Regions from separate parts of the Aneurinibacillus uraniidurans genome, predicted to be linked through region 2. Evidence: riboswitches for the same ligand, from Rfam matches in the RefSeq annotation. Region 2 holds a riboswitch; each other region holds the start of a gene.
What was found. Region 2 has a riboswitch for cobalamin ahead of PO771_RS07415 (ribonucleoside-diphosphate reductase subunit alpha). Riboswitches for the same ligand answer to the same signal wherever they lie in the genome.
Positions count from the first base shown of each region.

Region 1: another riboswitch for cobalamin. It lies ahead of PO771_RS05290 ((2Fe-2S) ferredoxin domain-containing protein); the one in region 2 lies ahead of PO771_RS07415 (ribonucleoside-diphosphate reductase subunit alpha).
Region 3: another riboswitch for cobalamin. It lies ahead of cobJ (precorrin-3B C(17)-methyltransferase); the one in region 2 lies ahead of PO771_RS07415 (ribonucleoside-diphosphate reductase subunit alpha).
Region 4: another riboswitch for cobalamin. It lies ahead of cobT (nicotinate-nucleotide--dimethylbenzimidazole phosphoribosyltransferase); the one in region 2 lies ahead of PO771_RS07415 (ribonucleoside-diphosphate reductase subunit alpha).

Region 1 covers NZ_CP116902.1:1,057,934-1,060,121, reverse strand. The annotation lists gene PO771_RS05295 (energy-coupling factor ABC transporter permease) at 1-755, opposite strand, end outside; gene PO771_RS05290 ((2Fe-2S) ferredoxin domain-containing protein) at 770-1,138, opposite strand; cobalamin riboswitch at 1,316-1,507, opposite strand; gene PO771_RS05285 (hypothetical protein) at 1,683-2,036, shown strand; gene PO771_RS05280 (NAD(P)H-dependent flavin oxidoreductase) at 2,055-2,188, opposite strand, start outside.
Region 2 covers NZ_CP116902.1:1,472,990-1,475,177, reverse strand. The annotation lists gene PO771_RS07415 (ribonucleoside-diphosphate reductase subunit alpha) at 1-732, opposite strand, end outside; cobalamin riboswitch at 883-1,075, opposite strand; gene cydB (cytochrome d ubiquinol oxidase subunit II) at 1,130-2,158, opposite strand; gene PO771_RS07405 (cytochrome ubiquinol oxidase subunit I) at 2,148-2,188, opposite strand, start outside.
Region 3 covers NZ_CP116902.1:3,836,946-3,839,133, reverse strand. The annotation lists gene PO771_RS19335 (response regulator transcription factor) at 1-371, opposite strand, end outside; cobalamin riboswitch at 565-762, shown strand; gene cobJ (precorrin-3B C(17)-methyltransferase) at 898-2,188, shown strand, end outside.
Region 4 covers NZ_CP116902.1:481,953-484,140, forward strand. The annotation lists gene PO771_RS02385 (ornithine--oxo-acid transaminase) at 1-714, shown strand, start outside; cobalamin riboswitch at 743-914, shown strand; gene cobT (nicotinate-nucleotide--dimethylbenzimidazole phosphoribosyltransferase) at 1,027-2,094, shown strand.

The DNA.
Region 1 (2,188 bases), 420 kb from region 2:
CCCCGTTTTTGCAGCGACTGAATTTCTTCCAGTTCCGTGCGGTTATACGACTGAAGCCAATTCCAGACAAGCACCGTCAACAACCCTTCACTAATCGCAAGAGGAATTTGTGTAATGGCAAAAATCCCCGCAAATTTCAGAAATGATGCCATAACACCGCCACTTGCCGCTGGAAATGCCAGCGCCAACTGCAAGGATGTCACAACATATGTTGCCAAATCTCCAAGTGCTGCGGCCAGAAAAATCGCAAGTTTTTGACTTCCGTTCGCTTTCATCACCGCCCGATAGATGCCATATGCAACAAACGGGCCGATAACCGCCATCGACATCGCATTCGCCCCAAGTGTCGTCAATCCACCATGCGCCAGCAGAAGGGCCTGAAATAACAGTACGATTGCACCGAGCACACTCATCACAAGCGGCCCGAACACGATTGCACCAAACCCTGTTCCTGTCGGATGTGAACTACTGCCCGTGACCGAAGGAATTTTCAGGGCAGATAATACGAATGTGAAGGCCCCTGCTAATCCAAGCATTAACTTTGCTTCCGGGCGTTCCTTCGTAATTCGTCTGATCGAGCGCAAGCCAAGTACAAAAAACGGCACGAACACAACCCACCAGAATACCGCCCATTTCACCGGAAGAAACCCTTCCATGATGTGCATGCCATATGCGGTCTGCGGTTCATTAATCAACAAGTACAGTAGAAATCCAGCTACAGCAAGCAGCCCTGACCCCCATTGTTTTTTTCTCATCTCTGTCCACCCCTTCATAATTTACAGCGTCCTACCGCAGCACCTTCTGCCGGTACAAAACCACATTTATCTACATATGTATATACGGTTTGGTTATGTAGGTCCGTACTTACGTCTCCAAGATGGTCACGCACGAGAGCTCGCCCTGCCTCTGGAGTCATGTCTTTATACCAGCGACCAGCTGGATATGAAATAACGACACACGCATCCTCACACCGCCCATTGCAGCGCGTGCGTGTTGTATGAATTAACGCATCAGCATGGTGTGCAGCAATTTCATTTCGGATCGCCTGCGTTACATCCTCTCCTCCTGCCCGCATACAGCTTCCCCCATTACAAATCAACAGATGATGCTGTGTCCCTGTCAGATCCCAGGTTGCCATCGCAATCCCCTCTCTTTTATAAATCGTAAATATTACGTTTTATGCCATAACCTTAGTAGATATGTGCGTCAAATAAAAAAAACCGCCCTAACACAAGGGTGGCTGTTTCCTGTTCCTATGTCCGGCTGTACCAAAACCGGCTCACGCCTCTGCTTCTCACCCCCGAAGAAACCAAATGGCGATACAAAAAGACAGGCAGGTCTCCTGACTCCTGCGTCATCGCGCTTCCGCGTCTTCCCATCCCGATACGAAACAGTGACATTATGCGAAAGAACTCAGCAGTTACAGTGGCGGGACCGCGCCGGATTTACACCGGACTTCCCTTTTAAGCCGGGGTAAAACCCCAGCACCTGAACTTTGATATCCGTATTACTTTCCAAGAAAAATGTATCATTTATCTAATGGATTTGTCCACTCTTTTTCCCCTGCGTTCTCTCTTTTTTAAAGATAAGCAATTTTTGCACAGTAGTAAGTAACTCTGCTCGCATATATATAACGTATAAGGTACAAAGCTTCATGTACCCCTTATAGGAGGTGAACTGCCATGTCCGGTAACCACAATCCTCTCCCTCCGGTACAACAATCTGACCCTATGCAATACACCGGTCCCGAGTTTCTTTATGCACTCGCCAGGCAGGCCGAACAAGATGGTGACCTAGAACGTGCTGAGCTTTACTATCGGCGTGCGCTTGACCTCGCACTGCTGATGCGACAGCCCGGTGATGCGAATGCAAGACGCAGCGCTCAACAGAAAAAGGCAGCTTTCGCAGAAGCTGCCCGCGGTCCAAAACGCCGCTTCTGGCATGTTGTCAGAAGTCATCATCTGTTCCTATATCTCAATATCATGATGATTATTTACATGCTAGTTGTTATTATTTTTGAACTGACGATTTTATAAACAACCGCCTCGTTGTTTTTATTTTTCGAGCAGCTTACCCGCTGCTGTCACAATCTGCGTCAGAATAGAACTTGCCTCTTCCTGATCAGTAAGCATCCGAGTTGCCTGTCCGGCCCAAAGCGACATGTACTGTTCATTATTTTGCGCCGCCG
Region 2 (2,188 bases):
ATCATAAATCCCCTGAAGAGAATCATCTACTGTATCAATGAAGCAGCTCGACAATTGCCCGCCCCTTGCCTTGCCTGCATTTGCCATCGTCGGTGTCGCGACCGTCATATAATGATTGCTAAGCGCCCAGTACGCTTCTTTTACGAGCGCAAGTCGCTTCTCCGGCTGTTCCTGCATCATCAGCTGCATCGCAATCATTAAAAAGCGTTCCTGCGGCAATTCATAGATTCGTCCCGCAAAGTCACATGCCAAATATCGCTCCGTCAACGTCACAACGCCAATATAGGTAAACAAATGATCTCGCTCATGGTCGATCATGTCTCCTAATTCCTCTAACTCTCTTGAGCTGTATGTAGTCAGCAGCTGCTCCTGATAAATCCCTTGTTCCACAAGCTGCGCTACTAGACGAGAGAAGGAACCATACGGACGATCTGGATACGCCTTATAGCCACGATTGCGCGCGGCCTGTTTATATAACCCGTTCAAATAAGCACGGGCCGCTACATACGTCCAGTTCGCTTCTTCCTTCGATACAAGCTCCAGTGCTGTCATATAAATCGTGCGGGTAATCGCCTCTGCATGAAGCTCGCCCTCCGCAAGCTTAGCCAATACATATTTCCCTAGTACATCCGACTTTACACCGGCTATCCCTGTTGTCAAACGATCAATCGAGCGCAATAGCCTTTCTTTATCAAATTGCAGAGCACGGTTGTCAGGCTTATATACGATCATTTATTTCTCCTCCTGTTCATCAGGATAGAACCACGCAAAAAAGCATCTTTCCCGTCGTCCAAGAAAGATGCTTGTTCATGTCAAAGTAAAGAGCCTTATGATGTTGAAAACTACTCTTCACTGACACTTCACCATCTCCCGTGGCTACTTCCTGTGTCTTACTCTGCGGCAGGTCTCCTGACTCAGGTTCATTGCATGCTTCGCCTTCCCATTTTTTTCAAACAGTGGCATCGTAGAAGCATACTCCCCTTTACAGTGGCGGGACCGTGTCGGACTTGCACCGAACTTCCCTTTTAAGTACCTGGAGCGTTCTCACAGGCACACCACAAAGCACTATATGTAGTTGTATGAGTTATACGATACAACAACATATCCAAATAAACAAGAGTTGTATTCTTTATTCATATCCTTTTGCATTCTCAGGTGAGATCTTCTCCCGAAAAATGCGGTACAACCAGAGCTGATACGTCAGGACGATCGGAACCATGACAAGTGCGACACCGAGCATAATCGTCAAGTTCAACTTACTTGCCGCCGCTTCAAATAACGTAACACTCGACGCAGGGTCCAAAGCAGATGGAAGCATATTCGGAAACATTCCCGCAAATCCTCCCGCCATCAGCAACGCAATCGAAGCACACACACCACCGAAGGCGATTCCCGGACGATCTTGATTCAGTGCAATCATGACAAACAAGAGGAATGTCATAGACAGCAAAGGCAGAAGCCAGAGCGCGGGATACTGGACGAACTTGTCGAACAACGGCGTTAGATTGTTTGTTGCTACCATAAAAATGGCAAGCAGCGCCATCGCAAAAAACCATACTTTCTTTGCTACATTCAGCGCACGCGTCCGAATCTCCCCGACTGTTTTAAACGCAATCCACGAACTTCCAGATAGCAGAAACAGTGTCACGAATACGAGTCCGCCAGCTATGCCATACGGATGCAGCAAGGACAATAGCGTACCGTGATAGCCCGTCTCATCAATTCTCAATCCATAAAACAAATTGGCAAACGCTACCCCAAACAACAGCGCAATGGCAAAACTGCCTGTGAAAAAACTCCACTTCCAAAACGATTTCCAGCGCGGATGATCCATTTTGTGCATGAACTCAAGTCCCGCCGCACGAAAAAACAAGCTGAACAAAATCAACATCAGCGGTGTATACAAATAGCTAAACATCAACGCATACGTCAGGGGAAACGCCGCAAACGTCGCCCCACCTGCTGTAATCAGCCAGACTTCATTTCCGCCCCAGAACGGTCCGATTGACTCCTGAAGCTGGCGCTGCTCTCGCTCATCTTTTGCAAGAAACGGAAACAGCATTCCGGTTCCGAGTCCATATGCATCAAGCACGAAATATACCGTCCAGATTACTCCCCACAGTCCAAACCAGATCATGGCTAACATATCATGAGACATGCTGCAATTCCCCCTTTCCTTCCTTGTAAG
Region 3 (2,188 bases), 1.5 Mb from region 2:
CCGCAAGCTGCATCTCGAATGGAAGAGATTAATCGATCTCCGTGAATATCTTTTAATAGAAATCCGCTGGCTCCATTCGCAAGACCTTCTATGATATAGGCATCTTCAGCAAATGTAGTAAGAATAAGAATAACAGTCTCAGGGAATTCTTTTTTGATCAGACGAGTGCTTTCGATTCCATCCATGACAGGCATTCGTACATCCATCAAAACAACGTCGGGGCGGTGCTGGGCTACCATTTCATATGCTTTTTTTCCATCATCGGGTGTTCCAATGACTTCGATATCATCTTCTAATTCCAATATGGTTTTAAGTCCTTCACGCATTAATGTTTGATCGTCAGCGATCAGAATGCGAATGGGTTTATTCATACAATCAATCCCCTCCTGAAGTAAGGATACCTCCTTTATATTGTAATAAATTATGGAAGAGATACGGTAGTAAATATTTTAGTATTCGATATGACTATGAGTAAAATAATCGTTAGTTTGCAGCAGCAAAAGTCACGAATTTTTCAGCATAGTCGAAATATAGAATTCGTGATATGATAGGGCTACTTAAAAATTGAATGATTTGCTTTGCGGTGCCCGATATGTTTATGTAAGGGCTTAATAGGGAAGTTCGGTATAAAGCCGACGCGGTCCCGCCACTGTGAAGAGGAGAGTGCTATCATAATGTCCACTATTTCGTGATTGAAATGGGAAGGGGGTAGAGCTCGTTTGTACTCGAAGCCAGGAAACCTGCCGTAAAGTTCTGCACGATCGAACCACGAGGATGGGGCGTGTTGACTAGCGACAGGCATACGAGCAAAGTAACTGTATGACTAATTGTCTACCAATACGTCTTTCTAACCAGAAAGACGTTTTTTTATTGTACAAAAAGGAAGGAGCACGGGAGATGAAACGAGGAAAACTGCTGCTGATTGGATTTGGTCCAGGAAGTGAAGCACATCTGACTATGCGAGCGCGGACTGCGATTGAAGAATGTGAAGTAATCCTGGGGTATACGACATACGTCGATTTGATTCGTGGATTGCTGCGGGACGAGCAAGTTGTTATGCAAGCCGGGATGACTGAGGAAGTAGGTCGGGCACAGGAAGCGGTGCGCCAGGCGGAACAGGGCAAAGTAGTAGGCGTAATCTCCAGTGGGGACGCCGGGGTATATGGAATGGCTGGACTCGTCTATGAAGTGCTTATGGAAAAAGGCTGGACGGAAGCTGATGGGGTTGAAGTAGAAGTTGTGCCGGGCATCTCGGCGATTAATTCATGTGCATCCTTGCTTGGGGCGCCGGTTATGCATGATGCATGTACGATCAGTCTAAGTGACCATCTAACACCATGGGAGTTAATTGCAAAGCGGATTGATGCTGCAGGTGCGGCAGATTTTGTTATCGCTTTATATAATCCGAAAAGCGGACGCCGGACGCGCCAGATTGAGGAAGCGCAGCGTATTTTGCTGCAATATCGTTCCCCGGATACTCCGGTTGGGCTCGTGAAGAGTGCGTATCGGGATCGTCAGTCAGTAGTTGTGACGACATTAGCTGACATGCTTAATCATGATATCGGGATGCTAACAACTGTCATTATCGGAAATAACTCAACATGCTTGTATGACGGTAAAATGATCACGCCGCGTGGCTATCAGCGCAAGTATACGCTTGGCTCGGAGAAACAAACGTTAGCACCGCATCAGCGCTTGCGAGAAGAAAATGAGCCGTGGGCACTGCACAGCATGGATGAGCAGTCAGGAACAGAAGCGATACAGTCTGCACCTGAACAAAAACGGGAGCAGGTGGAATCCCTTTCCGCTCGGGCGCTAGCAGATGAAGCACTTGGGTGCTTGTATGGTGTAAAAGAGTCCGTTGCTGTTGCATCTCCTTCTGGCTTTGTACAAGAGCAGATTTTTGAATTCGCAGTTTCACCTGGAGTGGCGAATAAGAAGCTGAGTGCGGCACAGATGATGCTGCTTGCCGGGATTGTCGGAGAACGGGGCTCGATGGATTACACGCCGGATCATCAGTTCCGCATTAGCCTGCCAACCGCAAATCCGGATGAAGTCGTTAGTCGTCTTCGTGAGGCAGGCTTGCTCGTACTGCCAGTTGGGAATGTCATTACGGTAAAAGCATGTGATTTCTGTGACGGGGAGAAGACGGACCCGATTCCATATGCAGACGAGATACAGGCACTGC
Region 4 (2,188 bases), 990 kb from region 2:
TTCGGGCCGTTTACACCGGGCTTTACGCTAATTCCATATGGGGACATTCAGGCACTGCAGGATGCGATCACACCGCATACGGCTGCTTTTTTGGTGGAGCCGATTCAGGGGGAAGCAGGGATTATCATTCCACCAGCGGGATTCCTCAAGCAGGCGAGCGAAATTTGTAAGCAGAGTAATATCTTGCTTATCGCCGACGAAATTCAGACCGGATTAGGTCGCACAGGGAAGCAGTTTGCGACAGATTGGGATGGCATTCAGCCGGACATCTATATCATAGGTAAGGCATTGGGTGGAGGGGTATATCCGATCTCTGCGGTAGTGGCAGATGCGGAGATTCTTGGTGTATTCGAGCCAGGTTCGCATGGCTCAACGTTCGGGGGTAATCCGCTTGGTTGTGCGGTAGCAATTGCTGCGCTTGATGTACTAGAAGAGGAGCAGCTCATACAGCGTTCCCGTACGTTTGGTGATTACTTTAGGCAGCAGCTGCTTACGATTAAGAGTCCGCTTATTAAGGAAGTGCGTGGCCGTGGTTTGTTCATCGGTGTGGAGCTGACCGAAAAAGCACGCCCGTACTGTGAACGTCTTAAAGATCATGGGCTTTTGTGCAAAGAAACGCATGACACAACCATTCGTTTTGCGCCGCCCCTTATCATTTCTCAACCGGAGCTGGACTGGGCGATTATGCGGATTCGTCAGGTCTTGCAAAAATAATCCTATCGCGGTATGCTTACCATAACATGACGTATACAACGCAATAGGTGCCCCGATCCGGGGAGAATAGGGAAGAAAACACGCGGGCCCGCCACTGTAACCGAGGAGCCGTTCATAGTCACTGGAGCAATTCCGGGAAGGCTGTGAACAGATGGCTATGATCCGGCAGCCAGGAGACCTGCCTATTGCAAGCATTGCCGTTCACGTGGAACGAACGGATACGAACCGGATATGGCACGTCCAGGTCTTCTTTGACCTGGGCGTTTTTTGCGTTGTCGCGCATGAACATACATAAATGGAGGAGAGCATACGATGAGTACAGCGACTACAACTAAAATTACGAACACCCTACAGGGAATTCAAGTCCTTGATCAGAATGCGATGGCTGCGGCCCGCGCACGTGTTGATTTTTTAACGAAGCCGCCAGGAAGTTTGGGTGAGCTAGAGGAAATGGTCATTCGTTTGGCAGGCGTTCAGCGTACGGCGCAGCCGACACTGGATAAAAAAGCAGTTACGGTGATGTGTGGTGATCATGGGGTAACGGAAGAAGGAGTCAGTGCATTTGGGTCCGAATTGACAGGCATGATGATGGGGAATTTTACGCGCAAGGGAGCGGCGATCAATGTGTTCTCCCGCCAGATGGGTGCTGACGTTATTGTAGTGGACGTCGGAAGTGCATGTGAGACACCGGCAGATGTGCGGAATGAGAAAGTGAAGAACGGTACCGATAATATGGCCAAAGGTCCGGCAATGAGTCGGGAAGAGGCAATGGCTGCGATCGAAGTTGGTATTCGTCTAGCAGAGGAGCTGGCCTCACAAGGTTATCAAGCAGTGGCACTCGGTGACATGGGAATCGGCAATACAACGCCGAGTGCAGCACTTGTAGCCGCTGTGACAGGTAAAGCGGTGGTGGAGATTACAGGATGCGGTACAGGGATTGATGAGGAGAAGCGTCAGGCGAAAGCAGGAGTGATTGAACGATCACTCCAGATTAACGACATCGATAGCAGCTGGCGTGAACGAATGGATGCAGTTGATGTGCTTGCTCGTGTTGGTGGACTGGAAATCGCAGGACTAGTTGGGGTGACACTTGGGGCGGCTGCACAAGGGATAGCTGTGATCGTCGATGGTGTCATTGCGGGTGCGGCTGCGATCATGGCATTTGAGATGTGTGAGAACGTGCAGGGATACTTGTTTGCGTCTCATCTCTCTCAGGAACCGGCACATAAGGCAGCTCTGACGCATATGTCACTTACTCCTGTCCTCCATTTACGGATGCGTCTGGGTGAAGGATCGGGTGCGGTGCTTTTGTATCCGCTGCTTGAAGCATCTCTGCGTATGATGTATGAGATGGCGACATTCTCTGATCTTGGATTATAGTAGAAAGAAATAAAAACCTGTTTGCCCTACTTGTGAGGCAGACAGGTTTTTTGTATCATGATATACTGCGAAAATGATCCAAAGTGGCATGATA